3 regions of the Shewanella sedimentimangrovi genome follow, and region 2 is predicted to be linked to each of the others. Evidence: predicted binding sites of a transcription regulator. Region 2 holds the regulator's gene; each other region holds the start of a gene.

Region 1 (10,807 bases), 980 kb from region 2:
AGCAGGTCGCCACCCTGATGCAGGACTACAGCATCTATATGGTGGGCTCCAGCCGCATCAGCATCGCCGGCATAAGCGAAGACAACGTGGATTATCTGGCCAAATCCATCGCTGCCATTCTCTGATAGCCCATAGGTTGCGCCAATGAAAAAGGACTGCCAAAGCAGTCCTTTTTCATGCGCTTTATAGCGTTCTTTTTAACCTTTTTATTGGCTTAGGCGTGCCTGGCGGCAAACTCTTCCATAAAGGTTACCAGGGCATCCACACCGTCCAGTGGCATGGCGTTATAGAGGCTGGCACGCATGCCGCCTACAATTCTGTGGCCCTTGAGCGCCAGCAATCCCCGGGCTTCGGCCTCGGTAAGGAAGTCCTTGTCAAGCGAGTCATCGGCCAGCTGAAAAGTGACATTCATGCGGGAGCGGTTTGCCACCGCCACCCCATTGCGGTAGAAGTCCAGCTTGTCTATACAAGCGTACAGTCTGGCGGCCTTCTCCTTGTTGATGGCTTCCATGGCTTTGACGCCGCCTATGCCTTTGAGCCAGCTAAAGACTTCTGCAGCCAGGTACCAGGCAAAGGTCGGTGGCGTGTTGAACATGGAGTCATGCTCGGCACAGAGGCGATAGTCCATGATGGAGGCCTGGGGCATCTGTGGCAGTGCCAGCAGGTCTTTGCGCACTATCACTATCGCCAGACCCGACGGGCCTATGTTTTTCTGGGCGCCGGCGTAAATCAGGCCATAGCGACTGACATCCAGCACACGGGACATGATGGTGGAAGACAGGTCCGCCACTATCGGCCAGGGACTGGTTATCTCATCAAAAATTTCGATACCATCGACCGTCTCATTGGGGCAATAGTGCAAATAGCGGTATTCATCGCCATTGCCTTTCAATACGGGCATTACCACTGTATTGATACCATTGATATTTTCAACGATATTCAGCGCATCTATCTGGCTGTCGCCCGCCAGCTTTCTGGCCTCTTCCATGGCCGACTTTGACCATTGACCGCTGACCAAATACAGGGCACGGCCTTTGTCTCCGAGAAAATTATTCACAACCGCTGCAAACTGGCCACGACCACCGCCGTGCATAAACAACACGTGGTAGTTGTCGGGTATCGACATGAGTTCGCGCAAATCGGCTTCGGCCTGTTTCGCCAGTGCAATGAATTCACTGCTGCGATGGCTGATCTCCATCACGGACACGCCCAGACCATTCCAATCAAGCAATTCCTGTTGCGCCTTTGCCATCACGGGTGGGGGCAACATCGCTGGACCGGCACAGAAATTATACTTAACGCTCACTCGCAATCTCCTCGGGTACTGTTTTTAAAATTCTGTTTCCACCAAAAAAACGAGCGTCACAATGGACGCCCGTTTTTCAGTTATTATGCTTCGGTGTCTTCACCCGCAGCCTCTTCTGTGTCTGCGGCCTCGTCGACCACCGGCACTATGGGTTCACCGTTCTCGTCGTATTCGACTTCGTCGCCGCCCTGGATTTCATCAATCCGCTGCAGACCGACCACGGTTTCATCCTCGGCGGTACGGATAATGGTCACGCCCTGAGTGTTACGACCTATGATGGACACACCATTGGCTGGCGTACGCACCAGGGTGCCCTTATCGCTGATGAGCATGATCTCGTCATTCTCACCTACCTGAACCGCACCCACTACGGCACCGTTACGCTCGCTGACCTTGATGGACACTACGCCCTTGGTGGCGCGGCTCTTGGCCGGATATTCCATCAGCTCGGTACGCTTACCGTATCCATTTTCGGTCACGGTCAAAATGGCACCATCGCCCTTGGGCACAATCAGGGACACTACTTTCTGACCATCTTCGAGGGCAATACCGCGCACGCCGGTGGCGTTACGGCCCATGGGGCGCACGCCCTTGAAGTTAATTTGCGGCTGACCGTTTTCATCCAGCACAGGGTTGCCGTTTTCATCAACCACGGCAACTTCTTCTCCTTCCTTGAAGCGCACAACCTTGCCGGCGTCAGAGAACAACATGATCTCGTTGCTGCCATCTGTGATATCCACACCGATCAGCTGATCACCATCCTTCAGGTTGACGGCAATGATACCGTTGGCCCGTGGACGGCTGTATTCGGTCAAGGCGGTTTTCTTCACTGTGCCGTGAGAAGTCGCCATGATGATGAACTTGCCTTCTTCGTACTCACGCACCGGCAGAATAGCCGTGATGCGTTCGCCTTCGGACAGCGGCAGCAGGTTGATAATAGGCTTGCCGCGGGACTGACGGCTGGCAAGCGGCAATTGATATACCTTGAGCCAGTACAGCTTACCCAGATCCGAGAAGCAGAGTATGGTGTCGTGGGTGTTGGCAACCAGCAGCTTCTCAACGAAGTCCTCGTCCTTCACCTTGGTTGCCGCCTTGCCCTTACCACCACGGCGCTGGGCCTGGTAATCGGACAGAGGCTGGTACTTGGCATAGCCAAGATGCGACAGGGTGACCACCACGTCTTCTTCGGTGATAAGATCTTCCAGGCTGATGTCGACGGCCGAGGCATTGATTTCGGTGCGGCGGGCATCGCCGAATTGCTCGAGGATCTCCTCCAGCTCTTCCTTAATCACTTCCATCAGGCGCTCAGGGCTGCGCAGAATAAACAGCAAAGCGGCGATGATTTCGAGCAGTTCCTCGTATTCCTGGAGGATCTTTTCGTGTTCCAGACCGGTTAGCTTGTGCAAACGCAGATCCAAAATCGCCTGGGCTTGTTGCTCGGTCAGGAAGTACAGGCCATCACGGATACCGTACTGGGGCTCCAGCCACTCTGGACGGGCGGCGTCATCACCGGCCTTTTCCAGCATGGCTTGCACGTTGCCCAAAGCCCAACCGTTTTCAATCAAACGTACCTTGGCTTCCGCAGGACTCGGAGAGGCCTTGATCAGCGCAATGATGGGGTCAATGTTGGCCAGGGCCACCGCCAGTGCTTCCAGAATGTGGGCACGGTCGCGGGCCTTGCGCAGTTCATATACGGTTCTGCGGGTAACGACTTCACGGCGATGCAGAATAAAGGCTTCCAGCATCTCCTTGAGGTTAAACAGCTTGGGTTGGCCATTGGCCAGGGCCACCATGTTGATACCAAAAGAGGTCTGCATCTGGGTATGGGCATAGAGGTTGTTCAGCACCACCTCGCCCACTTCGCCGCGCTTAATCTCGATAACGATACGCATACCGTCTTTATCGGATTCGTCACGCAGACCGCTGATGCCTTCCAGCTTCTTATCCTTCACCAGCTCGGCAATCTTTTCTATCAGACGAGCCTTGTTTACCTGGTAAGGAATTTCGGTAACGATAATGCGCTCGCGACCGCTGTCTTCGGTTTCGACTTCGGCACGGGCACGCATGATGGCCTTGCCGCGGCCGGTGCGATAAGCCTCTTCAATACCCTTGCGGCCATTGATGATGGCGGCTGTTGGGAAATCCGGACCCGGGATGTATTCCATCAGTTGCTCAATCGGCAACTCGGGATCTTCAATCAGCGCCAGACAACCCTGAATGATTTCATTGATGTTGTGTGGCGGAATGTTGGTGGCCATACCCACGGCAATACCGGAAGAACCGTTTACCAGCAGGTTGGGAATGCGTGTTGGCAGCACCGCAGGAATTTGTTCTGTGCCGTCATAGTTGGGCACATAGTCGACGGTTTCTTTGTCGAGATCGGCCAGCAGCTGATGAGCCAGCTTGTCCATGCGGATTTCGGTATAACGCATGGCCGCTGCCGCGTCACCGTCGATGGAACCGAAGTTACCCTGACCGTCCACCAGTGTGTAGCGCAGGGAGAAAGGTTGCGCCATCCGCACTATGGTGTCGTACACGGCACTGTCGCCGTGTGGGTGGTATTTACCTATAACGTCACCGACCACACGGGCGGATTTTTTGTAGGGCTTGTTCCAGTCGTTCTTCAACTCGCTCATGGCGAACAGCACGCGACGATGCACGGGTTTCAAACCGTCACGCACATCCGGCAATGCCCGGCCCACGATCACGCTCATGGCGTAATCCAGGTACGAATTCTTGAGTTCGTCTTCGATATTAATTGGCGAAATTGATGAAGCCAAATCAGTCATAAACTGCTCGATCCCCTGAAAAATAGCTGACAAGCCGGCATTCCGTGTCTTTGTCGAGCCAATAAACGTGATTTGGCATTCTAACACAGTAATTTATTGTCGGAAGCCCCTGTTTTGCATCTTGGTAACATGGGGCTCGGATTGTCCATGATATCAGGGGGCCGGATTACACTTTCACTAATAAATTCAGCGGAATATTTAAGGAATTGCCTTTAAGTACCGACAGTGTTCGCGCCATAAATCCGGGGTGTTTGTAGATTAAGTATCCAATTTCAATGTTCCCTGCTCATTAAAGCGCCAAATATGCCAATTAAGCGGGCAATAAAGGGCAAAGTTTGGCTTCTTAACCGGGGGCAAATCGCTATAATGGGCGCATCCTTATCCATCTGCGAAAAAATGGACTCTATATATGTCTCAGCACGCCAATGTCGATGCCAATGAAATAGCCAAATTTGAAAAGATGGCTGCAACCTGGTGGGATCCTGAAGGTGAGTTCAAGCCACTGCATCAACTCAATCCCCTGCGGCTCAACTATATAGACAAGACCGCCGGCGGCATCTTTGCCAAAGCAGTACTCGATGTCGGCTGTGGCGGCGGCATATTGTCGGAAAGCATGGCCCGTATCGGCGCCAGAGTGACAGGGCTGGATATGGGAGCAGAGCCTTTGGATGTCGCCAGACTGCATGCACTGGAAGCCGGCGTCAGTATTGACTATGTACAACAGACGGCCGAAGAACACAGAGACAGTCACAGGGAAAGCTATGACGTGGTCACCTGCATGGAGATGCTGGAGCATGTGCCCGATCCCCAGTCAGTGATCCAGGCCTGCTGCGACATGGTCAAACCCGGTGGCTGGGTGTTCTTTTCCACCATCAATCGCAATCTGCGCTCCTATGTGGAAACCATACTCGGCGCTGAGTATCTGCTGAAGATGTTACCCGTCGGCACCCATGACCACGGCAAGTTCATCAAGCCATCTGAATTGATGGCCATGGTAGACAATACCGCCCTGCTCAATCGCGACGCCCTGGGGATCCGTTACAACCCGTTGAGCGGCATGTTCGGCTACACCCAGAACCTGGATGTCAACTATATGATAGCCACGGTAAAACCCCTTGACTGATCTCCGACTGCGCCCCCAGGGGGTACTGCTTGATGTGGATGGCACCCTGGTGGATACGGCACCGGATCTGGTGCAGGCACTCAACCTGGCGTTAAGTGACTTCGGCTTACCGGAGGTTTCGCTGGCGCAAATGCGTCATGTGGCCTCCCACGGCAGCCTGGCACTGGTTGAAGCCGGCGCGCCGATGCAGCCCCAGGCGATGAAATACGAATTGCAACATGCGCTGCTACGCCACTATGCCCGTATCAACGGCCAGCATTGCGTGCTGTTTGCAGGCATGGCCGAACTGCTGAAAGAACTCGAACAGTCAGGGATCCCTGTTGGGGTTGTTACCAATAAAGCCGCCCGCTTTTGCCGCCCCTTGATGGGATCCCTGGGAATAGAAAGCGCGCTGTTGTCCATAGTGTGCGGAGACAGCACTCTGATGGCCAAACCCAATGCGGCGCCCATGTTACTGGCGGCGCAGCAACTGGGGGTGGCGCCGGCGGATATTTGGTATTTGGGCGACGCCGAGCGTGATATGCAGGCCGCGGTAAACGCAGGTATGGCGCCGGTCCTCGCCCTTTGGGGCTATTTGGGCGAGCAAGACGATATTGACAGTTGGCCAGTGGAATATCGGCTGAATTCGCCCTTGGAGTTGGTGCAATTAATCCGCAATCGCGGCTAAATTCGCCACAGAGAATTATGACGATCTTATTGCGATCGCCCATTAAAAAAGCGATCGCACCGGATCTCAAACTGGCAAAATAATCGCCAGCCGATGTTAAGCGCAGGGAAAAATTGCCCTCTGAAGTTAGCTTCCACTAACGTTTTTTTTATCCTCAAGATATCCACAAGATCTACACCAATTTCTTACTTGCAAATGGCCCCCCACCTCACTATCTTGTATCTTAGATTTAAATAAGCACCATATCTTGTGTATTGACAGCAATCAGACACACTAGAAATGCCCCGCTTAGCCAGTACAGCTTGTCTGCCAGATGTAGGTTAACGGTATTCCAGATTGATTGTTTACAAGGATACGTACGGTGGCGCCAATCATATTTACAGTGAAAAGAACCAAGGCCTATCTTCAATGAACAGCAACATGACAGTCACAAAGCGCAGTGGCGAAAGAGAGACAATTAATCTCGACAAGATCCACCGCGTCGTTACCTGGGCAGCCAAGGGCTTAAAAAACGTTTCCGTTTCCGAAGTAGAACTGCGCTCACATCTGCAATTCTTCGATGGCATTCCAACCGAAGCCATACATGAAACCATTATCAAGGCCGCGGCGGACCTGATCTCCCCCGAGTCTCCGGATTACCAATTCCTGGCGGCCCGTCTGGCCGTGTTCCACCTGCGCAAGAAGGCCTTTGGCCAATTCGAGCCGCCCAAGCTGTACGACCATGTGGTACGCCTGGTGGAAATGGGTAAATACGATCAGCACATCCTCGCCGACTACAGCAAGGAAGAGCTGGACGTACTCGACAGCTATATCGACCACTGGCGTGACATGGACTTCTCCTATGCCGCGGTTAAACAGCTCGAAGGCAAGTACCTGGTACAGAACCGCGTGACCCACGAAGTGTATGAGAGTGCCCAGTTCCTCTATATCCTGGTGGCCGCCTGTCTGTTTGCCGGTTATCCGAAGGAAACCCGCCTGAAGTACATCAAGGACTTCTACGACGCGGTGTCGACCTTCAAGATTTCTCTGCCCACGCCCATTATGTCAGGCGTGCGCACCCCAACCCGCCAGTTCAGCTCCTGTGTACTGATCGAGTGCGGTGACAGCCTGGATTCCATCAACGCCACTGCCTCTTCCATAGTGAAGTACGTCAGTCAGCGTGCCGGTATCGGCGTCAATGCCGGTCGTATTCGTGCCCTGGGCAGCCCAATCCGTGGCGGCGAAGCCTTCCACACAGGCTGTTTGCCCTTCTACAAGTATTTCCAGACCGCGGTGAAGTCCTGCTCCCAGGGCGGTGTCCGTGGTGGCGCGGCCACCCTGTTCTACCCCATATGGCACCTGGAAGTGGAATCCCTGCTGGTACTGAAAAACAACCGCGGCGTGGAAGACAACCGAGTCCGTCATCTGGACTACGGCGTGCAGTTGAACAAACTGATGTATCAGCGCCTGATCAAGGGTGAAAACATCTCCCTGTTCAGCCCCTCGGACGTACCAGGTCTCTACGATGCCTTCTTTGAAGATCAGGATGAATTCGAGCGCCTGTACCAGATGTATGAGCAGGATCCGGCCATCCGCAAGAAGACCCTCAAGGCAGTGGAACTCTTCTCGCTGATGATGCAGGAACGTGCCTCAACCGGTCGTATCTATATCCAGAACGTGGATCACTGCAATACCCACAGCCCGTTCGATGCCAAGGTGGCCCCAATTCGCCAGTCCAACCTGTGTCTGGAAATTGCCCTGCCCACCAAGCCGCTGGAAAGTGTCGATGACACCAATGGTGAAATCGCCCTCTGTACCCTGTCGGCACTGAACCTGGGCGCCATTGCCAATCTGGAAGAGCTGGAAAACCTGGCGGATCTGGCGGTACGTGCCCTCGACAACCTGCTGGACTACCAGGACTACCCCATCAAGGCGGCCCACATAGCCTCCATGAACCGTCGTACCCTGGGTATAGGTGTCATCAACTTCGCCAACTACCTGGCGAAAAACGGCATGAAGTATTCCGATGGCAGCGCCAACAACCTGACCCACAAAACCTTTGAAGCCATTCAGTACTACCTGCTGAAGGCGTCAATGAATCTGGCCAAGGAAAAAGGTGCCTGCCCTGCGTTCCATGAAACCACTTACGCCCAGGGCATACTGCCAATCGACACCTATAAGCGCGATCTGGACAAGATTTGTGACGAACCACTGCACCTGGATTGGGAAGCGCTGCGCAGCGATATCAAACATTATGGTCTGCGTAACTCCACCCTGTCGGCGCTGATGCCGTCCGAGACCTCTTCGCAGATCTCCAACGCCACCAACGGTATTGAGCCACCCCGTGGTCTGATTTCGGTCAAGGCCAGTAAAGACGGTCAGCTCAAGCAAGTGGTACCGGATTTTGACAGCCTCAAGCACAACTATGAGTTGCTGTGGCAGATGCCAGGCAACGACGGTTACCTGCAATTGGTGGGCATAATGCAGAAGTTCGTCGATCAGGCGATTTCGGCCAACACCAACTATGACCCTGCCCGCTTTGAAGGTCGTAAGGTGCCGATGCAGTTGTTGCTCAAAGACCTGCTGACCGCCTACAAGCTTGGCGTCAAGACGCTCTATTACCATAACACCCGTGATGGTGCGACCGATCAGCACGACGACATCACCAGTGTTGAAAAAGAAGATGACGGCTGCGCCGGCGGCGCCTGCAAGATCTGATGCGCCGTCAGACAACTCTTTGGTGTTAACGGGGGCCTTTGCCCCCTTTTGCCCGGAATACGAACCATGGCTTACAGTACATTTTGTCAAACCCCCAATGACGCGACCCGCGAACCCATGTTCTTCGGTCAGTCGGTCAACGTCGCCCGTTACGACCAACAGCGTTATGAAGTATTCGAGAAGTTAATCGAGAAGCAGCTGTCCTTCTTCTGGCGTCCGGAAGAAGTGGACGTCAGCCGCGACAAGATTGACTATGCGGCTCTGCCCGATCACGAGAAGCATATTTTTATTTCCAACCTCAAGTATCAGACCCTGCTGGACTCCATTCAGGGCCGTTCACCCAATGTGGCCTTCCTGCCGCTGGTGTCGCTGCCGGAGTTGGAAACCTGGATTGAGACCTGGTCCTTCTCCGAGACCATCCACAGCCGTTCTTACACTCACATTATCCGTAACATAGTCACGGATCCCTCAGTGGTGTTTAACGACATAGTGGGCAACGAGCAGATCCTCAAGCGCGCCACCGACATCGCCGCCTATTACGACAAACTGATCAGGCTGACCCAGGTGTACGAACTGCTGGGCGAAGGCACCCACATGATCGACGGTGAAGAGGTTCAGGTCACATTGCGGGAGCTGAAAAAGGCCCTGTACCTGTGCATGATGTCGGTCAACGCCCTGGAAGCCATTCGCTTCTATGTCAGCTTCGCCTGCTCCTTCGCCTTTGCCGAGCGCAAGCTGATGGAAGGCAACGCCAAGATCATTCGCCTCATTGCCCGTGACGAGGCCCTGCACCTCAACTCAACCCAGCACATTCTCAACCTGATGCAGGGTGGCAAGGACGATCCCGAAATGGCTGAAATTGCCATCGAGTGTCAGCAGCAGGCCTATGATTTGTTTGTCCGTGCCGCCGAGCAGGAAAAGGAATGGGCCAAGTATCTGTTCAAAGATGGCTCAATGATCGGCCTCAACGAGCAGATCCTCTGCCAATACGTGGAGTTCATCACCAACCAGCGCATGAAGTCGGTTAACCTGCCGCAACCTTACGGTGAGCAGACCAACCCGCTGCCCTGGATGAAGAACTGGCTTGAAAGCGACGCGGTACAGGTCGCGCCCCAGGAAGTGGAAGTCTCTTCCTATCTGGTGGGTCAGATTGATGCTGCAGTTGATGAAAATGAGTTCCTCGACTTTGACCTGTAACAAGGCACCCATAGTCAGCCTCAATGGCCAGCCGGTGCTGCTGTTTAATGGACAGCAGCACACCTTGCTGCAGGCCCTTGAAGTTAAAAAGATTAAGGTGTTTTCCGAGTGCCGCAGTGGTTACTGCGGTGCCTGCAAGACCCGGGTGATCAGTGGTTCGGTGCGCTACCTGACCGAACCATTGGCCGTGCTTGGCGAAGACGAATGCCTGCCCTGTTGCTGCGTGCCCAGTAAAGATTTGGATCTCGACCTATCTGCCAAGGGGGCCGACGTGGTCAACCGCCCCGTCAGTTTGCATCCCCAGGCCGAACATCTGCTCATCGACTGATAGCCAACACCAAATGGCTCAGATGGCCTTTTTGGCCATTTTTTTGTGCAGTTCATTCACCTCCACCAAAGCCGCGCTGCCATACCAGGGCAAGAGTTCCATCACCAGGCTTCCGGCCTGAACGGCAGGATCGGTTTCGGTCAGGGCTTTGGCCTCTTCCACGGTTCGCACGTTGAAAATGTAGATCCCCCGCAACTCACCATCATTCAAAAAAGGCCCCGCCAGCACCAGTTTACCGGCCTTGGCCATGCGGCCTATGTTATCCAGATGGTCCCGCTGGAGCTTTTCCGCCTCTTCCTTGGACCGGTCACGATTGGGCCCCTTCTTTAAAAACGCCAGCACATATTGCTTCATACCGTACTCATCGGCACCGGCGCGCTCTGCCAGGGCCGGATCGTACTGTGAATTGTCACCGGCTAATGCGGGCATGGACAGCAATCCATTGAGCACTACGAGCGTTAACACCGCTATCAGATGTCTCATTATCATCTCCTTGTTTTCTTGCTTGTTCTTATCAGCCAAACGTGAATTTAGCATAGCAAAACGCCCGCGGCTGCGGGCGTTTGTCAGTGAAACCGTGTGACTAAATTCGTGCCGCCAATTCGGTTCCCTGGCGGATAGCGCGCTTGGCGTCCAACTCGGCGGCCACATCGACGCCACCTATCAGGTGAACCGGCTTGCCCGTGGCCTCCATGGCGGC
Region 2 (10,807 bases):
TCATAGGTCAGGATGCGGCCATGTCGGCCCGTATCATCAAGGTGGCCAACAGCGCCCTCTACAGTCGTGGCGTCAAGGCGGAAAACATCAACAACGCCGTGACCCGTATCGGTTTGACCCAGATTAAGTCCATCGCCACCTCAGTGGCCATGGAGCAGCTGTTTATTTCCACCAACGAAATGGTGTGGGAAGTGATGGACGAAGTGTGGCGCACCTCTATTGACGTGACCGCTGCCGCCTGTGCCATGCTGCTGATTTACAATAAAAAGCACCCCGGCAGTGGTTTGAACTACGACACTCTGACCCTGGCGGGTTTGGTGCACAATATCGGTGCCCTGCCGGTGTTGACCGAGGCCGAGGCCCATCCACACCTGTTCAACAGCATAGAGCAACTGCGGGCGCTGGTGCGCAAGATGCAGGGGCCTCTGGGCCGGGCCGTACTCAAGAGCTGGGACTTTGCCCCGGAAGTGACGGAAGTGGTGGAGCGCTGGGCGGATCTGCACTATCTGCCCGAGCACGTCACCTATCTCGACTTTATTCGTGCTGCGGCCTTCTATGTGGGCGAGCTCAGGGCCGGCCATGAGCTGGAGGAGCGCCTGGATGTGTTTGCCCAGCGGGGCCTGCCGGTGACGCCGGACGATCTCGCCGGTGAAGCCTTCCTCGACAGTTTCCACTCCATCAAGGCCAGTTACGAGTAATACACACTGACTACCCGGTGCCGTGCACCGGGGTTGCGTTCCCGGAGGGGCCTATGTTGTACCTGTTGCTCCTGTTGGTCTTGTTTCTGGTCTGTGGCCTGTGGTGGCGCAGCGCCCGTAACCAAACGCAATTTTTACAGCAGCTTACCCAGGCCCTTTTGCAACAGAGCCAACAGCGCACACCGCTGATCTTAAATAACATTCCCCCCGTGTTTGAACCTTTGAGTCGTGCCCTGCAGGAACTGTTGGAGCAGTTGCCGGCCAACAATGGCCGTGACCGCTTGACCGGACTGCCCAATCGGGTGGGATTCAAGCGGGCCATGGTGCCGCTGATGCCACTGACTGCCGGGGCATTTGTGCTGCTGGATGTGCACAGATTCCGCTTTATCAACGACTTGTTTGGTTTCGCCTTTGGCGATCAGTTGTTGGTGGCCTTTGCCGAGCGTTTGAAACAGTTGCATCACAGCCCCAGGTTTATCGCCCGTCTCGATGGCGACGAGTTTTTGCTGCTGTTTGATGAGCCCATGGATGAGTCCGCTCTCAATGGACTCAAAGGGCGGTTGCAGGTACCTTTTAAAATCCAGGACACCCTGGTCAGCCTAAAACTGCATTTGGGGGCTTTGGATCTCGAGCGCTTCCACACCGATATCAGCCAGATGCTCAGACGCCTGGATTTGGCGCTGAAGAAGGCCAGAAGGGCTCAGGATGGCCTGGCTTGCTACGCCGAAGGCGATGATGTGGCCCAGCTCAGGGAACTCAAGATAATCAACAGCCTGCCCAAGGCGCTCAAAAGTGGCCAACTGTATCTGGTGTATCAGCCCAAGTTTTCCATCAAGGCCCAGGGGTGCGATCAGTTGGAGGCGCTTATTCGTTGGGATCATCCCGAGTTGGGGAGGCTGTCACCGGCAGAGTTTATTCCTTTGGCCGAATATGCCGGTGCCATAGGCCTGGTCAGCCATTGGGCCTTGGAGCAGGCTTTGGCACAGCAACAGCGTTGGTATGTCGAAGGCTTAAGGGTTCGGGTGGCGGTCAATCTGTCCGCCGGTGATTTGGAGAACCTTGCCCTGGTGGAGGAAGTACAGGACCGTCTGGCGCACTATGATTTGCCGGGGGAGGCGCTGGCACTGGAAATTACCGAGGGCAGCCTGATGAACAATCTGCACCAGGCCGGTGCCATGCTCATGCGGCTGCGCGCCTTGGGGATCAAGGTGGCCATAGATGATTTTGGTACCGGCCACTCGTCGCTGGCTTACCTCAAACACCTGCCGGTGGATGAGGTCAAAATAGACCGCTCCTTTTTGCAGGGCATGGAAAACGATGAAAGCGCCAGGCAGATCCTGAACACCAGCATCAAGTTGGCGGGACAACTGGGGTTTGAGGTAACAGTGGAAGGGGTGGAGACCCAAAACCAGCTGCGCACCCTCAAGGCCATGGGCGCCGACAGAATTCAGGGCCTGCTTATCGCATCCCCCATGCAGGCCGCCGAGCTGGAAAGTGCCCGCGAGCGGCTGCAGTTACCAAGGCAAGCTGAGGCTTGAAGGCTCAGAGATTTGCTCAGACAGACAGCTGCAGCGCCTCCAGGCTTGCCAGCATCCGGGGTGTCATGGGGGACAGCTGCCGGTTCTGATTCATGCATACCATTTCTATATAGGCGCTGACTGCCGCTTTCTGGCCTCCCGGGCGCCAAATCTCCTGCTGCCACAGGGTGCGGTACTTGCTCTCGATAATAAAGCGGGTACGGACCTCGACAACCTCGGCAAATTCGACCCCATCGTGGCACAGCATGTCACAGCGGTATACCGCAAAGCCCAGCCCCTGTTGGTGCCATAACTGCTTTAAGGTATCTGCACCAATCACCTGTTCGCGGGCGCGTTCGAAGTATTTGATAAAATTGGCATGGTAGACGACACCGGAAAAATCCGTGTCTTCATAGTAGATCTGTACCGGGAAACTGAAACTGCGGCACTGACTGAAATCGGCTTTCTGACTCAAGGCTTGGCTTCTAGGCTGGGAGATAAAATCGGTGCCCAGTGTACCACAGAGTCCAAGCCTTGCTTACTGCGCCAATTCGGTGAGCAACTGCTGGTATTCGCCGTCGCGCATCAACTCGGCCAAACCCGCATCCAGACTGGCGGCCAACTCTGCAGCAGCGGGTAAACTGCGGGAGAAAGCCAGATAAATATTGCTCTCATGATTGGCGAAGGCCGGCACTATCTCGTCCTCCACCCCCATGCGTTTCAAGTATTGGCTGGCCACCAGATCGTACATCACAGCCCCCTGAATGCGGCCGCACAATAACAGGTTAATCAGCTGTTGCTGACTGCTCACCTCCAGCAACCGCAGGTTTTTCAGGGAGGCAAACTCGTCGCCGTATTCATAGCCTTCCATCACGCCAATAATGGTGCCCTCAGGTAGCAAGTGTTTATCACGGGCGGGCAGAGGACGCTGGCGGTATTCATAGAAGGATGCCTTGGCCACAAACAAGGGTGTTGCGCCGAACACAAACCTGTCTTCCGTGCTTTGCTGACGGGCCACATTGAACACCCCATCCACCTGGCCTTTTTCGGCCATCATCAGGGCTCGGGAATAGGGCACTACCAGGGAGTCGACCTTAACGCCGCTTTTGGCAAAGGCACGTTTGATAAGTTCATGGGACAAGCCGCGACCGGTATCATCGGCGAAGGGAGGCCAACTGTCTTCCGCCGCCAATTGCAATGAGGTTTGATTGGCGCTGACAGCCTGGGTCAGCAGAGCGAAAAGAAGGAGAAAAATGATGCGCATGACTGTCCCTGTAGTCCTGTCCATTTGCTGCGAATAATAACCCGCATCCAGAAGGAACAACAGCAACAAATTGCGCATATTGAATGCAGCATATCGCAAATTGAGTGAAAGTGATTAAGCCGTCTTTGGTTAGAAAAATGGCTGCTTTAAACGAGACATCTCAAAATCATATTGGTTTAGTGGGGTTGGGCTGCACAGGCTGTTTGAGTCGCGTATCCAGTTAGGTCATACTGCACCAATCAACCTCGGGATTGTTGTCGGCCCGGCAAGGAACGGCCAGCTGAAACAGTGACATTGGATGTGGATTTATGCTTAAAGAACATAACATTGCAGAAGTCAGCGTCGGCATGTACGTCGTTGAAATCACCGCGCCAAAAGACAAGTTTCGTCTCCGCAGCCAGGGGTGGCTGGAGAGCGAACGTGTTATTGAGGCCCTCAGACGCAAGGGGGTGGAGCGGCTGTTAATCGATGGCAGCAAAACCCGCGACACAGAGCCCCTTGTCGCTCAGGCGTCCACTGAGACCCAGGCGGCGCCGCTGAAAAAGCCGCTCGCTCCCCGGGAAGTCGGGATGCCCAAGCCTGCACCGGCAGCGGTGCCGGGCGCCGGAAAGAGTGGATCTCGCGGGCTGGCCAAGGAAGAAATTATCAAGGCCAAGCAGGTTTTCGATGAGTCCAAGGCCATCCAAAAGGGGCTGTTTCATAACGCCCAGCACGGCTTGCCGCTGGACATGCCCTCGGTAAACAAGATCACCTCTGAATCCACCGAAGTGATCTTCAACAACCCCGATGCCCTGGCCTGCGTAATTAATATCCGCAAAAAAGACGAATATTTGCTGGAGCATTCGGTGGCCGTGTCTGTGCTGATGACCATGTTTGCCGTGTATCTGAAGCTGGACAAGGACATCATTCAGCAACTGGCCATAGGCGCCTATCTGCACGATGTGGGCAAGATAATGGTGCCCGACGCCATACTCAACAAACCCGGAAAACTAAGCGATATGGAGTTTGAGGTGATGAAGTCACACGCCAGTCACTCCATCGCCATCATGCGCAAAACCCCGGGCCTGAGCCCCTTGAGCCTGGAGGTGGCGGCCCTGCACCACGAGAAACTCAATGGCAAGGGGTATCCCATGGGCGTCAGCAGCGAACAAATCAGCCGCTACGGCCGCATGATCAGCATCTGCGACATCTTCGACGCCCTGACCGCCAACCGCTGCTATAAGGACGGCTATTCCCAGGTGAAGGCCTTCAACATACTGCGGGCGCTGGCGGCCAATAATGAGCTGGATGCCGAGTTGGTGGATCAATTCATCAGGTGCATGGGGGTCTATCCCGTGGGCGCTGTGGTGCAGCTGGAGTCCAATCGTCTGGCGATAGTGGAAAGCCGCAATGCGCATGACCCTATCCGTCCCAGGGTCAGACCCTTCTATCACATAAGCCCCAAGCGCTTCGAGGTGGGAGAGGACATAGATTTGGCGACCGTGACCGATGACCTGATAGTCAAATGTGTCCGTGCCGATGACTTCAACCTGGATATGCAGGAAATCCTCGACCTGCTGGCACACGAAGGTTAAACCCCTTGCTATTCAGTGCCACTGACTGAGTCGAAACGCGGCATAAAAAAGGAGACCCGAGGGTCTCCTTTTTTATGCTTGAAGCAAGCGCTTACTTGGTCATGCGCTTGTACTTGAGCCTGTGCGGTTCAACTACGTCGGCGCCATAGGTGTTCTTCAGCCAGGCTGAGTACTCTGTGTAGTTGCCTTCGTAGAAGTTCACCTGACCCTCGTCGCGGTAGTCTAGGATATGGGTACAGATACGGTCGAGGAACCAACGGTCGTGCGAAATAACCATGGCGCAGCCGGGGAATTCCAGCAGGGCCTCTTCCAGGGCGCGCAGGGTTTCCACGTCCAGATCGTTGGTGGGTTCGTCGAGCAGCAGCACGTTGCCGCCGGCTTGCAGCAGCTTGGCCAGATGCACACGGTTGCGCTCACCACCGGACAGGGTGCCGATGATCTTTTGCTGATCGGCGCCGCGGAAGTTGAAGCGGCCCACGTAGGCACGGCTCGGGATCTCCAGGTTATTGATACGCATGATGTCCTGGCCGCCGGAGATTTCCTGCCACACGGTATTCTTGTCGTTCATTGAGTCGCGGAACTGCTCAACCGACGCCAGCTGTACCGTTTCACCCAGATCTATAGTGCCGCTGTCGGGCTGTTCTGTTCCGGTCAGCATGCGGAACAGGGTCGACTTACCGGCACCGTTGGCACCGATAATGCCGACTATGGCGCCCTTGGGTACAGAGAAGGACAGGTTGTCGATAAGTACCCGGTCGCCATAGCTCTTGGTCAGGTTGTTAACTTCGATCACCTTGTCACCCAAACGAGGCCCGGGCGGAATAAACAGCTCGTTGGTCTCGTTGCGGCGTTGGTAATCGGAGCTGTTCAGCTCTTCGAAGCGGTTCATACGGGCCTTGCCCTTTGACTGACGGCCCTTGGCACCCTGACGCACCCACTCCAATTCCTTGGCAATGGTCTTTTGACGGGCGCTTTCGGTGGCGGCCTCCTGCTTCAGACGGGCATCTTTCTGCTCCAGCCAGCTGGAGTAGTTACCCTGCCAGGGGATACCCTCGCCGCGGTCCAGTTCCAGGATCCAGCCGGCGGCATTGTCGAGGAAGTAACGGTCGTGGGTAATGGCTACCACAGTACCGGCGTATTCCTGCAGGAAGTGCTCCAGCCAGGCCACGGATTCGGCATCCAGGTGGTTGGTGGGTTCGTCGAGCAGCAGCATCTCCGGCTTTTCCAGCAGCAGGCGGCACAGGGCCACGCGGCGGCGTTCACCACCTGACAGCACCTCGATTTTCTCGTCCCAATCCGGCAGACGCAGGGCGTCGGCGGCGCGCTCGAGGATATGGTCCAGGTTGTGGGCATCCTGGGACTGGATGATGGCTTCCAGCTCCCCTTGCTCCCGTGCCAGGGCATCGAAGTCGGCATCGGGATCGGCGTAGGCGGCGTACACTTCGTCCAGACGCTTGAGGGCGTTCTTGGCCTCGTGTACCGCTTCTTCTATGGCTTCACGCACCGTCTGGTTCGGGTTCAGTTTTGGCTCCTGAGGCAGGTAACCAATTTTCAGACCCGGCATGGGGCGGGCTTCACCCTCGATTTCCGTGTCCAGGCCGGCCATGATGCGCAGCAAGGTGGACTTACCCGAGCCGTTCAGACCCAAAACACCAATCTTGGCGCCGGGGAAGAAACTCAATGAAATGTCTTTAAGAATTTGCTTCTTGGGCGGCACTATCTTGCCGACCCTGAGCATGCTGTAAACGAACTGAGCCATGAAAGATTCTCTGATCCAAAAAAATTGTCGGCAGTTTACCAATTTGCCTCTGTTACTGCCAGATGGCTGCCGGGGAATCGCTTCACGGCGAAACTGTTTTCATCATGAAACACAGTCATTGGCTGTGAGACGGATTTTCATCATCATCCGACTGGGCTTGAAGCCGTTTGCAGAGTAGAATACCGCGCAACCCTACCTATAAGATTTGCCAGCTGGAGTGACCAATGCTGAACAAAACCATGAATATTGCCGACTATGATCCCGAGCTGTTCCAGGCGATCCAGGATGAAACCCTGCGTCAGGAAGAGCACATTGAACTCATCGCCTCCGAGAACTACACCTCTCCCCGCGTGATGCAGGCTCAGGGTTCACAGCTGACCAACAAGTACGCCGAAGGTTATCCCGGCAAGCGTTACTACGGTGGATGTGAGTATGTCGACGTAGTGGAAACCCTGGCCATTGAGCGTGCCAAGGAACTGTTCGGTGCCACTTTCGCCAACGTGCAGCCTCACTCCGGCTCCCAGGCCAACATGGCCGTGTACATGACTCTGCTGCAACCCGGTGACACTGTACTGGGTATGAACCTGGCCCACGGTGGCCACCTGACCCACGGTTCACCGGTGAACTTCTCCGGCAAGCTGTACAACATCATTCCTTACGGTATCGATGAAGCCGGCAAGATTGACTACGTTGAGCTGGAGCGCCTGGCGCTGGAGCACAAGCCCAAGATGATCATCGGTGGCTTCTCCGCTTACTCGGGCATAGTTGACTGGGCCAAGCTGCGTGAAATCGCCGACAAGATTGGCGCCTACCTGTTTGTTGACATGGCCCACGTGGCCGGTCTGATTGCCGCCGGTGTGTACCCCAACCCCGTGCCACACGCCCACGTGGTGACTTCTACTACCCACAAGACCCTGGCCGGTCCCCGTGGTGGTTTGATCATCTCTGCCGCGGACGATGAAGAGCTGTACAAGAAGCTGAACTCTGCGGTATTCCCTGGTGGTCAGGGTGGTCCTCTGATGCACGTGATCGCCGGTAAAGCCGTGGCCTTCAAGGAAGCCCTGGAGCCAGAATTCAAGGTATACCAACAGCAGGTTGTGGCCAACGCCAAGGCCATGGTGGAAGTGTTCAAATCCCGCGGCTACAAGATAGTGTCCGGCGGTACCGACAACCACCTGATGCTGCTGGACCTCATCGGTCGCGATCTGACCGGTAAAGAAGCCGACGCAGCCCTGGGCCGCGCCAACATCACAGTTAACAAGAACTCAGTGCCAAACGACCCACGTTCACCTTTCGTGACCTCGGGTATCCGTATCGGTACTCCGGCCATCACCCGCCGTGGTTTCAAGGAAGCCGAAGCCCGTGAACTGACCGGCTGGATCTGTGACGTGCTGGACAATGCCAAAGACGACGCAGTTATCGAGCGCGTGAAAGGCCAGGTGCTGGAACTGTGCGCCCGTTTCCCTGTTTACGGTTAACCTTTTAACCTGAATAGGATACACTCATGGCCGCTGCTCAAGCGGCCATTTTATTTGCTGCGTTTATGCTCCAATTAGCCCAGTTTCCGCACCAGGAGGCCCCATGCACTGCCCATTTTGCAACGCAACCGATACCAAGGTCATAGACTCCCGGCTGGTGGGGGAAGGGCATCAGGTACGGCGGCGGCGGGAGTGCACCGAGTGCCACGAGCGCTTCACCACCTTTGAAGGTGCCGAACTGGTGATGCCAAGGGTCATCAAGCGTGACGGCAGTCGTCAGCCCTTCGATGAAGAGAAGCTGCGCGGCGGCATGCTGCGGGCGGTGGAAAAACGCCCCGTGTCCATGGATCAGATAGAAGAAGCCCTGACCAAGATTAAATCCACCCTGCGCGCCACCGGCGAGCGGGAAGTGCCATCGGAAATGATCGGCAACCTGATGATGGACAGCCTGATTGAACTCGACAAAGTGGCCTATATCCGCTTTGCTTCTGTGTATCGCGCCTTCGAAGACGTGTCCGAGTTCGGCGAGGCCATCGCCAGGCTGCAAAAGAACTAATCTCATCAAATCAGATAACAGGCATAGCTTTATGTGGTCTGCAACCGATACCCAAATGATGAGCCGCGCCATCATGCTGGCGCGGCGCGGCAGTTACACCACCCGCCCCAACCCCAATGTGGGTTGCGTCATAGTGGATAGCGATGGCGCCATAGTGGGCGAGGGCTGGCATATACGTGCCGGCGGCCCTCACGCCGAGGTCCATGCCCTGCGTCAGGCGGGAGACAAGGCCCGCGGCGCCACCGCTTACGTCACCCTGGAACCATGCAGCCATTACGGCCGCACGCCCCCCTGCGCCAAGGCGCTGATTGAGCACGGCCTCAAGCGGGTGGTGGTGGCCATGACAGATCCCAATCCCGAGGTGGCCGGTCGCGGCATTAAATTATTGCAGGATGCCGGTATCGAGGTGCAGTCCGGCCTGCTGGAAGGCGATGCCCGTAGCCTTAACCCGGGATTTTTATCGCGTATGGAGCGCAAACGCCCCTATGTGCGGGTCAAGCTGGCCGCAAGCCTCGATGGCAAGACGGCCCTGGCCAACGGCGAGTCCAAATGGATTACCGGCCCGGAGGCGCGCCGCGACGTGCAGCGGCTCAGGGCCCAAAGTTGCGCCCTTATCACGGGCATAGGCACAGTGCTGGCAGACGACCCGTCGCTTAATGTTCGCCATGCTGAGCTCGGCGGTTTGGGTAATAGTCTTGCCGAGGCCGAGCTTATTCAGCCGGTGCGGGTGGTGCTGGACAGCAACTGCCGCATCTCGCCCAAGGCCAAACTCTTTGGTATCGAAAGCCCCATTATCCTGGTGTCTGCCACGCCCTATGAGCCTGAGCTGCTCAAGGCCTTGCCCCATTTTGTCAGCACCCTGGTGCTGCCCGCGGGCGATGGCCGCATTGATCTTGCCGCGCTGCTCAACCATTTGGGCCAGAGCTGCAACCTGGTGCTGGTGGAAGCCGGTGCCAAGCTGGCCGGCAGTTTTGTTGAGCTGGGTTTGTGCGATGAGCTGGTGTTGTATCAGGCGCCCAAGATCCTCGGCAGCCATGGTCGAGATCTGCTGCAATTGCCGGACTTTCAGACCATGGATGCCATACCTTCCCTGACTTTGGTGGACGAGCGCCGCCTGGGCCAGGACAGACGATTTGTTTTCAGACTCGCTGCGGCCTGAAGGCCCCGGGACAGAGCACTAGCTAGGACAGAGTATATGTTTACCGGAATTATCGAAGCCGTCGGTACCTTGAGCAGGCTGGAGCGTATGGGCGATGACATTCGCCTCACGGTCAACAGCGGCAAGCTGGATCTCAGTGACGTGCGCCTTGGCGACAGCATAGCCACCAACGGCGTGTGCCTGACCGTGGTGCAGTGCCTGAAGGATGGCTATGTGGCAGATGTCTCTGCCGAAACGGTCAAGCTGACCGGTTTTGGTGACTATCGCCCCGGCGCCCGGGTCAACCTGGAAAAGGCCGTGACCCCAACTACCCGCCTCGGCGGTCATCTGGTCAGTGGCCACGTGGATGGCCGTGCCACAGTGGTATCCCGCAGCAACCTTGGCAAGGCCATCGAATTTTGGCTTGAAGCCCCGGCTGAGCTGGCGCGTTATATAGCCCACAAGGGCTCAATCACTATCGATGGCGTCAGTCTGACGGTCAACGAAGTGGACGGCAATCGCTTCCGCCTTACCATAGTGCCGCACACCGCCAGCGAAACCACCCTGCTTGAGCTGAGTGTCGGCGACAGGGTCAACCTGGAAGTGGACCAGATTGCCCGCTATCTGGAGCGGCTGATGCAATCAGGCAAAGAGCAGGGCAGCGGCGGCGTTACCATGGAGCTGCTGGCGCGCTCGGGATTTCTCGGATAAGGCACGGGCGCTGTGGGCGCCCGTCATGGTTTTTGGTCACCGGACTGGTATTTAGCCCGGGGCCGGTTAGAATTCACCCCATTCAACAGCACAGATTCATTAGCACAGAATA
Region 3 (10,807 bases), 470 kb from region 2:
CTGGATGCAGCGCAAATCCAGAAAGTGGAAACCCTGCTGAAGGAGAAGCTCAATTTTGCCCGGGACCTGCGTGCCGGTGATAGCTTTTCTGTGCTGCTCAGCGATCAGTTTGTGGAAGGCGAGTCCACAGGTAACAGCCAAATCCTGGGGATCAGCATCGACAGCGGTCGCAGTCATATCACAGCCTTCCAGCATTCCGATGGCAACTTCTACGACCAGCAGGGCCAGAGCCTGGCCAGGGCCTTCCAGCGCATTCCGCTGGCGAAACAGTACAAATTAAGTTCGCGTTATAACCCAAGACGCAAGCATCCGGTCACAGGGCATGTGTCACCCCATAACGGTACCGATTTTGCGACGCCCATAGGCACCAAGGTGGTGGCACCGGGTGATGGTGTGGTCGTGATGGTGACAGATCACCAGTTTGCCGGAAAATACATAGTCATAGAGCATGGTAACAAGTACCGCACCCGTTACCTGCATCTGTCAAAGGCGCTGGTGCACAAGGGGCAGCGCGTCAGCCGCGGCCAGGTAATAGCACTGTCCGGCAATACCGGTCGTTCAACCGGGCCACACCTGCATTATGAATTCCACGTCAACGGTAAACCGGTTGACCCCATGAAAGCCAATATTCCCATGGCCAGCCAACTGAGCGCCAAAGAGTTGGCCCAGTTCAGCTCTTTGGTGCGGGAACGGCAGGCCCTGATGCGTTTGGGATAAGAGTTTCGGCCATTTTTTCGCCATAAAAAAAGCAGCCTGTTGGCTGCTTTTTTTATGCAAAGATCCGGGTTCAGCTGGCCTTGTTGCGCCTGGCGTACTTGAGAGCACACTGGCACAGACCTCCACGGCGGGCCGCGCAGCCTGAGCAGGGTGAGGCTTTGAAAGGCTTAAGGGCAAAGCTGCGGGCACTGGTTGCGGGGGTAAGACACAGGATTGTCGGCGCCGGATCATTGGCCGCAATTGAAATGCGACTGGCTTGCTTCAGATACTTGCGGGCGGCCTTTTTGCTGTCGCAGCCCTGGGTCAGCAGCTCTGCCATCCAGGTCTGCTTCAGCTCCTTCACCTTATGCTTGCGGGCTTTGCCAATCAGGGTAGTCGCCTTGTTGCGCACGGCCTTTCTGGCATGCTTTTTACAAAGCTTTCTGATGCTTTTGCTGAGTTTGGCCATGGAGAACAACCCGGCTGCTTGGATTGGGTTGAATTCTAAATGAAAACCATTATCAGTCAAGTTTTGTTGCTGAATACGCGGAACTGGTCACAGGATTAAAAAGGTGATTGGTTGGCGTCGATGGCGGTCAGCAGCAGCCTGAGATCGAATTCCAATTGATGATAGTCCGGCTCCATGTGGCAGCAGAGCTGGTAAAAGGCCTTATTGTGTTCCTTTTCCCTGAGGTGCGCCAGTTCGTGTACCACCACCATACGCAACAAGGGCTCCGGTGCCTGCTTGAGGCGCCCGGCAATACGGATCTCATGTTTGGCCTTGAGCTTTTGCCCTTGAACCCGGGACACGAAACTGTGCAGGCCCAGGGCCTGATGTTTGAGGGTGAGCTTATCGTCGAAGCAGATCCGGGCTATGGGGGGTGACTTTTTCATAAAGCGGCTTTTCAGCGCCTGGGTGTAATCGTACAGTGCCTTATCGCTGCGGATCTCGTGTTCGGCACTGTAGCGACGGCCCAATACCTGACCCAGTTTATTATCCGCCAGCAAGTCTGATACTTGCCGGCGAATACTGTCGCTGTAATGGGCCAGATAGGGCAGGGATTGCATCGGCTCAGAGCTTGCCGTAGATGCGACCGTTAATGTAGGCGTAGGCGGCCTCGAACGCCGGCAGTTGGAAGCGTTTCAGCTCCAGCGCATCGTAATCCACCTGGGGCGGGTTGCGCTTGAGTTGTTCCTTGATGCTGACGGGTGACAACAGGGTCACGGGTAATCCAGCCAGCTGAATGGCGGCCTCAAGCTTAAAGCTGGTGGCACTGCCTGCCAACTTGCCTTTTTGCTCGCGACTGATGATGACCAGGTGTTCCACCTTGTAATCTTCCATCAGCTTTTTGAAGGCAAAATGGAACTCACTGATGGCCTCCTGGGTTTCGGATGCCGAGACAGTGAAGGACTGTTTGCGGCACTCCGGTACATTGAAGGTATCACCTTCATTACTCAGCAGACTGATAATGGCTTCGCTGCCCTTGAGTTCAACGCCACATACTTTCATGTTACACCTATTAATAAATTGATTTTAAACTGGAATTCTGTTGGCATCAGGCTGCCGGTGTTTTGCGTTTGACCATGGGCGCATCACCCACATCCACGCCGGAAATAAAGCGTTTGTCCCGCTTGGGCGCGGTTTTTGGCGCGTTGGTCTTGGCCGGACGTTTGCTTTTGGGTTTGGCCGTTGCTGCCGGCTTGCTGCGGGAAGGCTTTTTCGGCGCCAATCCCTTGAACTTGGGCTCCAGTCCCTCAAGGGTGCTGAAATCAAATTCACGGCGCAGCAGTTTTTGTACCGCCAGGAAATTGTCCCAGTCCTTGGGACCCACCAGGGAAATCGCATCGCCCTGGTTACCGGCACGACCGGTGCGGCCGATGCGATGCACATATTCTTCGGCAAACTTGGGCATGTCGAAGTTAATCACCAGGGACACATTGAGCAGATCCAGACCGCGGGAAGCCAGATCTGTGGTCACCAGCACCTGCTGCTGACCCCGGCTGAACTGATCCATGATCTGGTTGCGCTGGTTTTGGCGCAACTCACCGGACAGGGCCGCAGCCTTGATGTCCTTGGACTGCAGCAGCTGTGACAGACGCTCGGTATCACTGCGGGTGGCGGTAAAGATGATGGCCTGCTTATGGGGATGGCTTTCGAGCAGCTTAAGCAGCAGGGCTTCCTTGTGGTCCAGGTGATCGGCAAGGAAAATCTGCTCACTGATATCCTTGTGACCGCTGTGGACCGCATCTATGGCCAGATGCTCGGGATTGTTGAGCAATTCGGCCGCCAGCGCATGGATCTCGTTGTGATCCAGGGTGGCGGAAAACATCAGGGTTTGACGCCGTCTGTGGTCAGCGGCGGCATGGATGGCCCTGAGCTGGGGCGCAAAGCCAAGATCCAGCATACGGTCGGCTTCGTCCAGGATCAGCAGCTCCAGACCATTGAGAAACAGATGGCGCTGGGCCAGATGATCGGCAATGCGTCCGGGGGTGGCGACTATAAAATGCGGTTCCTTTGCCAGTGCCTTGGCCTGATCGTTGAAGTTTTCCCCTCCCAGAATGCTGGCAGCCCGGTACTGGGTATTGGCCACCAAGAGCCTGAGTTGGGCATAAACCTGATTGGCCAGCTCCCGGGTCGGCAGCAAGATCAACACCCGCGGATCTTTCTTGCTCAGTGCCCGGGTCGCTATCACCCTTTGCAACGCCGGCAGCAAAAATGCCAGGGTTTTCCCCGAACCCGTCTTGGATGAGGCCATCAAGTCTTTGCCGGCGAGGGCGATGGGCAAGGCCCCGGCCTGGACGGCTGTGGGGGTTTCTATCCCCATGTGTTTCAGGCTCTGCAGCAGACGCTTGTCGAGGGAAAAATCACTAAATTGCAAAGGAAGGGCTCCGTTGGCGTGCGCTTTTGGCACGGGTAAAAATTTCAGCCGGACATTATACCCTCAAGTTGGCGCCCCGGCCACGAACTTTATGAGCCCCGGCGGACAAAAGTCTGCCGGCGAACACCGGCTTTGCCTGCGCTAATTGCTTGCTGTCGTGGCCGTTTTCATGCGCCCGCCAAGCTGTTAACCTTGATGGCATTCAGGCAATTCGCGCCGGAGTTGCCATCTGAGCGGTATCACAAAAGGACGTAGCATATGACCCCAAAGCCAGCCCCCAACAGCACCAGCAACCATACAAGCTCCAAGTCTCCCACCATAGGGCTGGCATTGGGCAGCGGTGCCGCCAAGGGTTGGGCCCACATTGGGGTTCTGAAGGCCTTGCTGGCACTGGGGGTGAAACCCGATAAGGTGGCCGGTTGTTCGGTCGGTGCCCTGGTGGGGGCGGCCTATGCCAATGGTCGCTTGCAGGAATTGGATAACTGGGTCAGTGGATTTTCCAGCTGGGATGTACTGGGGCTGATGGATTTAAGCTGGCGCCGCGGTGGCATTATCGGCGGCGAGCGGGTGTTTGATGTGTTGCAATCACACATTGGCGACTTGCAGATTGAGGCCCTTGCCATTCCTTTTGCGGCCGTGGCCACGGATCTCTACAGCGGCCAGGAAATCTGGATCCGTGAAGGCGATCTGCGCCAGGCGGTGCGGGCTTCCTGCTCCATGCCCGGCATTTTGCCGCCGGTGCGCCTGGGGGAGCGTTGGCTGGTGGACGGTGCCGTAGTCAATCCCGTGCCCGTGTCTGTGTGCCGCGCCATGGATGTGGATGTGGTTATCGCCGTCGATCTCAGTGGTCACAGGCGCCAACGCAATGCGGAATTTCCGATTGAGATCCGCAGCGAGACGTCGTCGGCGCTGGAGCAGTCCCGGGCCCTGGAATCCCAGGGCAATGGCTTTATGGATTTGCTCGCCCGCGGCAAGGAATACGTCTCCAATCTCAGCGACAAATTTGCCCTTGGAAACAACTCCGATCCCGGCATGTGGGCGGTGATGTCGCAGTCCATGGAAATCCTCGAACAAAGACACAAGCGGGCCCGCTTGATGGGGGATCCGCCCGATGTCTGCCTGCTGCCCAAGGTCAATGATATCGGCACTATGGAGTTCCATCGAGCCCGGGAAGCCATTGCCGCCGGCGAGGCCGCGGTAATGGCGTCGGCACATTTGATTGAAGCAGCCCTGGGACGATAAACAAGCATTTTAAATTCAAATGCTTGCGGCTGATTTCTCTGTCGGAAGCAGTCTGAAAGGGCGGCTTTCCTACCCGTGGGATTCGGCTCGGTCAAGGGCTTGGAAGCGAAAATATCGCTTATTTTTGCCTGTGGCAACAGGCGTTTTCTTACATGATCCAGATCAAGGTATTGTCATTCACTTTGCCGCTTAATACGCAACATATTGTGTTTGTGCCTATATAAAGCACTAGATGATGTGGTGCTTATTTCAACAGAGCCAAGAGGGAATGAAGATGCCGGTCGTGATAAAGAGGGATGGTTGCCAAGCCCCGTTTGATGAAACCCGTATCCGTGATGCCGTGATCGCGGCCTCTGCCCATGAGGGAATTGAGGACGTGGACTACGCCGCCACAGTGGCGGCAGTGGTGCATGCCGGTGTCAGTCACCTGCAGCAGGTGCACATCCACGAGCTGCAGTTGGCGGTGGAAAACTGTCTGATGGAAGGCCCCTATAAGGAGGTCGCCCGCCATTATATTGAGTACCGTCACGACAGGGACGTGTGCCGCGAGGCCAGCAGCAGGCTCAATCAGGAGATCCGCTCACTGGTGGAGCAGACCAACGCCGCCCTGTTGCATGAAAATGCCAACAAGGACTCCAAGGTCATCCCTACCCAAAGGGACCTGCTGGCCGGCATCATAGCCAAGCACTATGCCAAGCGCCATATTCTGCCCAAGGATGTGGTGGCCGCCCACGAGGCCGGTGATATTCATTATCATGATCTTGATTACGCACCATTTTTCCCCATGTTCAACTGTATGCTTATCGATCTGGAAGGCATGCTGACCCGGGGCTTCAAAATGGGCAATGCCGAGATTGAGACTCCAAAATCCATTTCCACCGCCACGGCGGTAACGGCGCAAATCATAGCCCAGGTGGCAAGCCATATTTATGGTGGCACCACAATCAACCGCATCGATGAAGTGCTGGCGCCCTTTGTGGCCAAGAGCTACGAGAAGCATTACCAAACCGCGCTGACCTGGGGTGTCAAGGATGCCAAGGATTACGCCATCGCCCTGACAGAGAAAGAGTGCCACGACGCATTCCAGTCTCTGGAGTACGAGGTCAATACCCTGCACACCGCCAATGGCCAAACCCCTTTTGTCACCTTTGGCTTTGGCCTGGGAACCCGCTGGGAATCGAGGTTAATCCAACAGTCAATCCTGCAGGTGCGGCTCGAAGGCCTGGGACGTAATCGCAAGACGGCGGTATTCCCCAAACTGGTATTTGCCATTCGCGATGGGATTAACCACAAGGCCGGCGATTGCAACTATGACATCAAGCAACTGGCGTTGAAGTGTGCATCCCAGCGCATGTATCCCGACATCCTCAATTACGAGCAGGTGGAGAAGGTGACCGGCTCCTTTAAAACGCCCATGGGCTGTCGCAGTTTCCTCGGGGTTTATGAGGAAAATGGTGAGCTCAAACACGAAGGCCGTAATAACCTGGGGGTAGTCAGCCTCAATCTGCCCCGAATTGCCTTGCTGGCCAAGGGCGATGAGAGCGAGTTTTTCCGCCTGCTGGATGAACGTCTGGCCACGGCGAGGACGGCACTCGACACCCGTATCGAGCGTTTGCAGGGGGTTAAGGCCAGGGTTGCGCCGATCCTCTATATGGAAGGCGCCTGTGGTGTCAGGCTCAAGGCCGATGATGATATCGCGCCCATTTTCAAAAACGGCCGCGCCTCAATATCCCTTGGTTACATTGGTTTGCACGAAACCGTCAATGCCCTCTACGGCACCGAAGAGCACCTTTACGATTCGGCCCGGCTGCGGCAAAAGGCGCTCGACATAGTGGCCCATATGCAGGCGGCCACCAAGCGCTGGAAGGCCGAAACCGGTTATGGCTTCAGTCTCTACAGCACTCCCAGCGAGAGTCTGTGCAGCCGTTTTGCCAAGATAGATGCCAGTGAGTTTGGGGTGATCCCCGGTGTCACCGACAAGGGGTATTACACCAACAGTTTCCACCTCGATGTGGAAAAGAAGGTTACGCCCTACGACAAGATTGATTTCGAGGCGCCATATCCGCTGCTGGCCACCGGTGGCTTCATTTGTTACGGCGAATACCCCAACATGCAGCACAACCTGGAAGCGTTGGAGAACGTGTGGGACTACAGCTATAGCCGGGTACCTTACTATGGCACCAACACGCCCATCGATGAATGTTACGACTGCGGCTTTACCGGCGAGTTTTCCTGTACCAGCAAGGGTTTCGTCTGCCCCTCCTGTGGCAACCATGAACCTAGCCGGGTATCTGTGACCCGTCGGGTCTGCGGTTACCTTGGCAGCCCGGACGCCAGGCCGTTTAACCATGGCAAGCAGGAAGAGGTTAAACGCCGGGTCAAACACCTTTAATCCTGAACCACAAGGGGCGCTTTGGCGCCCCCGAGGGCGCACAGATGAACTTCCACAAATACTATCCGCTCGATGTGGTCAATGGTCCGGGTACCCGGGTGACACTGTTTGTGGCCGGCTGCGAACACCAGTGCCGCGGTTGCTATAACCAGTCCACCTGGGATCTGCGCAGCGGGCAGGTGTTCGATAAGGCCATGGCCGATACCCTGATCCACGATCTCAACGACACGCGAGTCCCGCGCCGGGGCCTCAGCCTGTCCGGTGGCGATCCCCTGCATCCGGCGAATCTGGCCGCCGTTGGCGCCTTGTTGCAGCGGGTGCGGCGGGAATGCCCGGGCAAGGATGTCTGGCTCTGGACCGGCTATGTGCATGAAAACCTGAGCGACGCACAGCGCGCTGTGGTCGAGCTGGTGGACGTGCTGGTGGATGGCCCCTTTGTGCAGGAGTTGCTGTCACCGGGATTGCCCTGGCGCGGCAGCAGCAACCAGCGGGTGTTGACCCTCAAGCCAAATAATTCACGCCAGGCAGGCGCTTCGCTGTTATAATGCCTCCCTTGGCACCACGCAGGTGCATTAAGGTATTGAATAGGTAACAGCATGAATTTGAAACAAGAACTGCATGAGCTTAACGATAAGCTCGATAAATTCCGCCGCAAGCTCGCCGCTGCCGAGCAGCGGGGCGATCAGCATGTGGTAGCGCAGTTCAAGCAGGAAATGGCGGCCCTAACCAAACGTATCGCCAGTGTCAAACAGCAACAAAGCCGGGAACTGGGCAAACAGGCCGGTGAAGTCAAGGATTTACCGTTCAGGCGCGCCATCACCAAGGCCGAACAGGCCGACATGGGTAAGCTGAAAAAATCGGTCAAGGGACTGGTGGTGGTTCATCCCATGACGGCCCTGGGAAGGCAGATGGGCCTGACCGAGGTGACGGGTTTTGCGCCCAAACCTTTCTGATATCCCAGTTAATCACTTGGGTATTCCTGTACCAGCCAAAAGTGCTTAGAATAGGGCTCCCGAGGCGCCGCAGTTGTCGGCGCCGTCTGTTTTGTCAGGGATTTCAGCTGTCTCATGGAATGAGAGCTGTCGTGAAGGTTGAAACATGTCGATAAAATACGTCGCCACTTCCAAATTGCCCACCCCTTGGGGCATCTTTGCCATGCACGGTTTTGAAGATACCGAGACAGGCAAGGAACATGTGGCGCTGACTTACGGTGAGCTGGATGCCAAGACCCCGGTGCTGGGGCGGATCCACTCCGAATGTCTTACCGGGGATGCCCTGTTCAGCCTGCGCTGTGACTGTGGTTTCCAACTGCAGACCGCCATGCAAAACATTGCCGAAGCCGGTAGCGGTTTTATCCTTTATCTGCGTCAGGAAGGGCGTGGCATTGGTTTGCTCAACAAGATCCGCGCCTATGAGTTGCAGGATCAGGGGGCCAATACCGTCGAAGCCAATGAGCGTCTGGGCTTTGCGGCCGATATGCGGAAATATGACATGATAGCCCCCATGCTGGCCCATATAGGTGTCACCCAGGTGCGTTTGATGACCAATAATCCGCGCAAGGTCAAGGCTATGCAGGATGTGGGCATGGACGTGGTGGAGCGGGTGCCGTTGCAGGTGGGTAAGAACCGTTATAACGAGGCCTATCTCAAGACCAAGTCCGATGCCCTGGGGCATATGATGTCCGAGGTCCATTTTAACGATGACCATCAGGACTGAATGTGTTTCAGTGCTCATATATGAATAAAAATCAGCGCCTTATGGCGCTGATTTTTTATAGGGTTCGGGCTAGGCTCCCTTGGCCCGTCGGGCCGCTTTCAGCTGCTCCCCCGTCAGTGCAAGCAGCCTGGCATTAAGCTCGGTCAATTCACGCCCAAGCTGTTCGCGTCTGTGTTCGGCACTGTCCGAGTGGTTGCCTCTGAGCTGCTGTAATTCTTTGTTTAATTCCTGCAGACGAGCCCTGAGCTTGGCAATTTGTTGCTCGAGGGGATCCTGGTGTTCCTGTTGACGGTTTAGTTCAGAGGTGGCCTCACGGCTGGCACCAAAGGCTTCGGCAATATCCAGGGCCCGGACCAGGTCTTTGCTTGGCTCACTTGCCTGATTGAGCCTGGTTGTTGGTCCCACTCCAGGCAGGGCGGACGCAGGGGAAATCAACATGGCCATGACACAACCCTTTCTTGGACTCCAATATCAGGTTATCGGCCAATCGGGTGCCTGGCTTTAGCTGCGTTTGCCCCAGATGTCGGCGTTGACAGCGCCGCTGCCATGCTCCGGCTTGGTGGTGCTTTTACCGGCAGCCGCCTCTTTGTCGGCAGGCTTTGCCTTGGCTGTGTGTGTTGTTTGAGCAGTGTGTTTCGTTTGGGCTGGGTGTTTCGTTTGCGCTGAGTGTGCTTCAACCCTGGCCATGGGGACCGGCAGGCCGTGACACTCAAGGTACAAATGCTCGACTTTTTCCCTGGCCCAGAGGGTGCGACGTAAAAAAGTCAGACTGGATTTGATGCTGGGATCCTGGCTGAAGCAGCGTATGGCAATGCGCTGTGCCAAAGCAGGCCAACCGAGCTCAGCTACCAGATACTCCAGAATGTGTTTGAGTGTCAGGCCGTGAAGTGGATTATTGGGTTGTTCGGACATGTGGGCTCTGTTTGACGGGCGCGGTGGGCAAAACCCGATTGTAACCCGTCGGGGCAACAAAAAACAAAGGCCGGCATTGCCGACCTTTGTGCGTGCTGCCAGCCTCAGGCTTTTTCGGCCACTTCAACCGCCTTACCCTTGGTGGTCAATAACAGACCGCCCGCTACAGTAACAGCGATAATGATGCCTGCCACGGTGGAGAGGGGCATGGGCAGACCGGCACCCAGGGTGGCGGAGTTGATCAGGAAGGTCACCACCACAGAGGTCATAAAGGTAGCAGGCACAGTACAGATCCAGTGCAGCTTATTATGACGCATCAGGTAAGCGGAAGCGGTCCAGAGCATAAGTACGGCGGTAGCTTGGTTGGCCACACCGAAATAGCGCCAAATCACCCCGAAGTCCACCTGTGTCAGTATGGCTCCGACCACGAACAGTGGGATAGCCAGCAGCAGACGTTTACCCATCTCATTTTGTGGCAGGTTGAAGAACTCTGACAGGATCAGACGGGCTGAGCGGAATGCGGTATCACCCGAGGTGATTGGCAGCACTATCACACCCAGTACCGCCATAAAGCCACCTATGGTACCCAGCAGACCGGTGGACGCTTCATAGACCACGTTGGCAGGATTGCCGGCCATGCCGCTGGCGAGGCCTTCAACACCGCCGAAGAATGACAGGGCAATGGCACACCAGATCAGGGCGATTATGCCTTCACCTATCATGGCACCGAAGAACACGAAGCGGCCGTTGGATTCATTTTCCATGCAGCGGGCCATCAAAGGCGATTGGGTAGCATGGAAGCCGGAAATGGCGCCACAGGCAATGGTGATAAAGAGGGCCGGCCACAGTGGCATATCCTTGGGATTGAGGTTGGTCAGGAAGTCAGACGCCTGAACACCTGGCAGCAAACTGTGTTCGGTGGAGACCAGCAGGGCTATGGTCAGTCCCACGGACATGAACAGCAGCAGGG

The links. Region 2 encodes NrdR, which represses ribonucleotide reductase genes. Its sites were predicted from a motif close to AAACACNANATNTNGTGTTT; they were not measured.
Region 1: a site for NrdR is predicted at 6,121-6,140, ahead of nrdA (class 1a ribonucleoside-diphosphate reductase subunit alpha). Genes of this name have one in related genera too.
Region 3: a site for NrdR is predicted at 5,010-5,029, ahead of nrdD (anaerobic ribonucleoside-triphosphate reductase). Genes of this name have one in related genera too.

The regions. Positions count from the first base shown of each region.
Region 1 is NZ_CP071502.1:2,114,910-2,125,716, forward strand. It holds gene JYB85_RS09190 (amino acid aminotransferase) at 1-125, shown strand, start outside; gene serC (3-phosphoserine/phosphohydroxythreonine transaminase) at 215-1,306, opposite strand; gene gyrA (DNA topoisomerase (ATP-hydrolyzing) subunit A) at 1,390-4,095, opposite strand; gene ubiG (bifunctional 2-polyprenyl-6-hydroxyphenol methylase/3-demethylubiquinol 3-O-methyltransferase UbiG) at 4,505-5,218, shown strand; gene JYB85_RS09210 (HAD family hydrolase) at 5,211-5,885, shown strand; gene nrdA (class 1a ribonucleoside-diphosphate reductase subunit alpha) at 6,294-8,582, shown strand; gene nrdB (class Ia ribonucleoside-diphosphate reductase subunit beta) at 8,649-9,779, shown strand; gene yfaE (class I ribonucleotide reductase maintenance protein YfaE) at 9,748-10,107, shown strand; gene JYB85_RS09230 (YciI family protein) at 10,126-10,590, opposite strand; gene JYB85_RS09235 (NADPH-dependent 2,4-dienoyl-CoA reductase) at 10,691-10,807, opposite strand, start outside.
Region 2 is NZ_CP071502.1:1,136,279-1,147,085, forward strand. It holds gene JYB85_RS04805 (HDOD domain-containing protein) at 1-698, shown strand, start outside; gene JYB85_RS04810 (putative bifunctional diguanylate cyclase/phosphodiesterase) at 752-2,236, shown strand; gene JYB85_RS04815 (thioesterase family protein) at 2,253-2,690, opposite strand; gene JYB85_RS04820 (substrate-binding periplasmic protein) at 2,754-3,479, opposite strand; gene JYB85_RS04825 (HD-GYP domain-containing protein) at 3,788-5,053, shown strand; gene ettA (energy-dependent translational throttle protein EttA) at 5,145-6,812, opposite strand; gene glyA (serine hydroxymethyltransferase) at 7,037-8,290, shown strand; gene nrdR (transcriptional regulator NrdR) at 8,394-8,846, shown strand; gene ribD (bifunctional diaminohydroxyphosphoribosylaminopyrimidine deaminase/5-amino-6-(5-phosphoribosylamino)uracil reductase RibD) at 8,878-10,005, shown strand; gene JYB85_RS04850 (riboflavin synthase) at 10,042-10,695, shown strand.
Region 3 is NZ_CP071502.1:1,603,596-1,614,402, forward strand. It holds gene JYB85_RS06780 (peptidoglycan DD-metalloendopeptidase family protein) at 1-717, shown strand, start outside; gene JYB85_RS06785 (hypothetical protein) at 788-1,165, opposite strand; gene JYB85_RS06790 (M48 metallopeptidase family protein) at 1,261-1,764, opposite strand; gene JYB85_RS06795 (DUF3010 family protein) at 1,769-2,206, opposite strand; gene JYB85_RS06800 (DEAD/DEAH box helicase) at 2,253-3,575, opposite strand; gene rssA (patatin-like phospholipase RssA) at 3,834-4,817, shown strand; gene nrdD (anaerobic ribonucleoside-triphosphate reductase) at 5,092-7,209, shown strand; gene nrdG (anaerobic ribonucleoside-triphosphate reductase-activating protein) at 7,254-7,754, shown strand; gene JYB85_RS06820 (YibL family ribosome-associated protein) at 7,806-8,162, shown strand; gene ribA (GTP cyclohydrolase II) at 8,308-8,925, shown strand; gene JYB85_RS06830 (hypothetical protein) at 8,995-9,369, opposite strand; gene JYB85_RS06835 (VF530 family protein) at 9,427-9,837, opposite strand; gene JYB85_RS06840 (carbon starvation CstA family protein) at 9,942-10,807, opposite strand, start outside.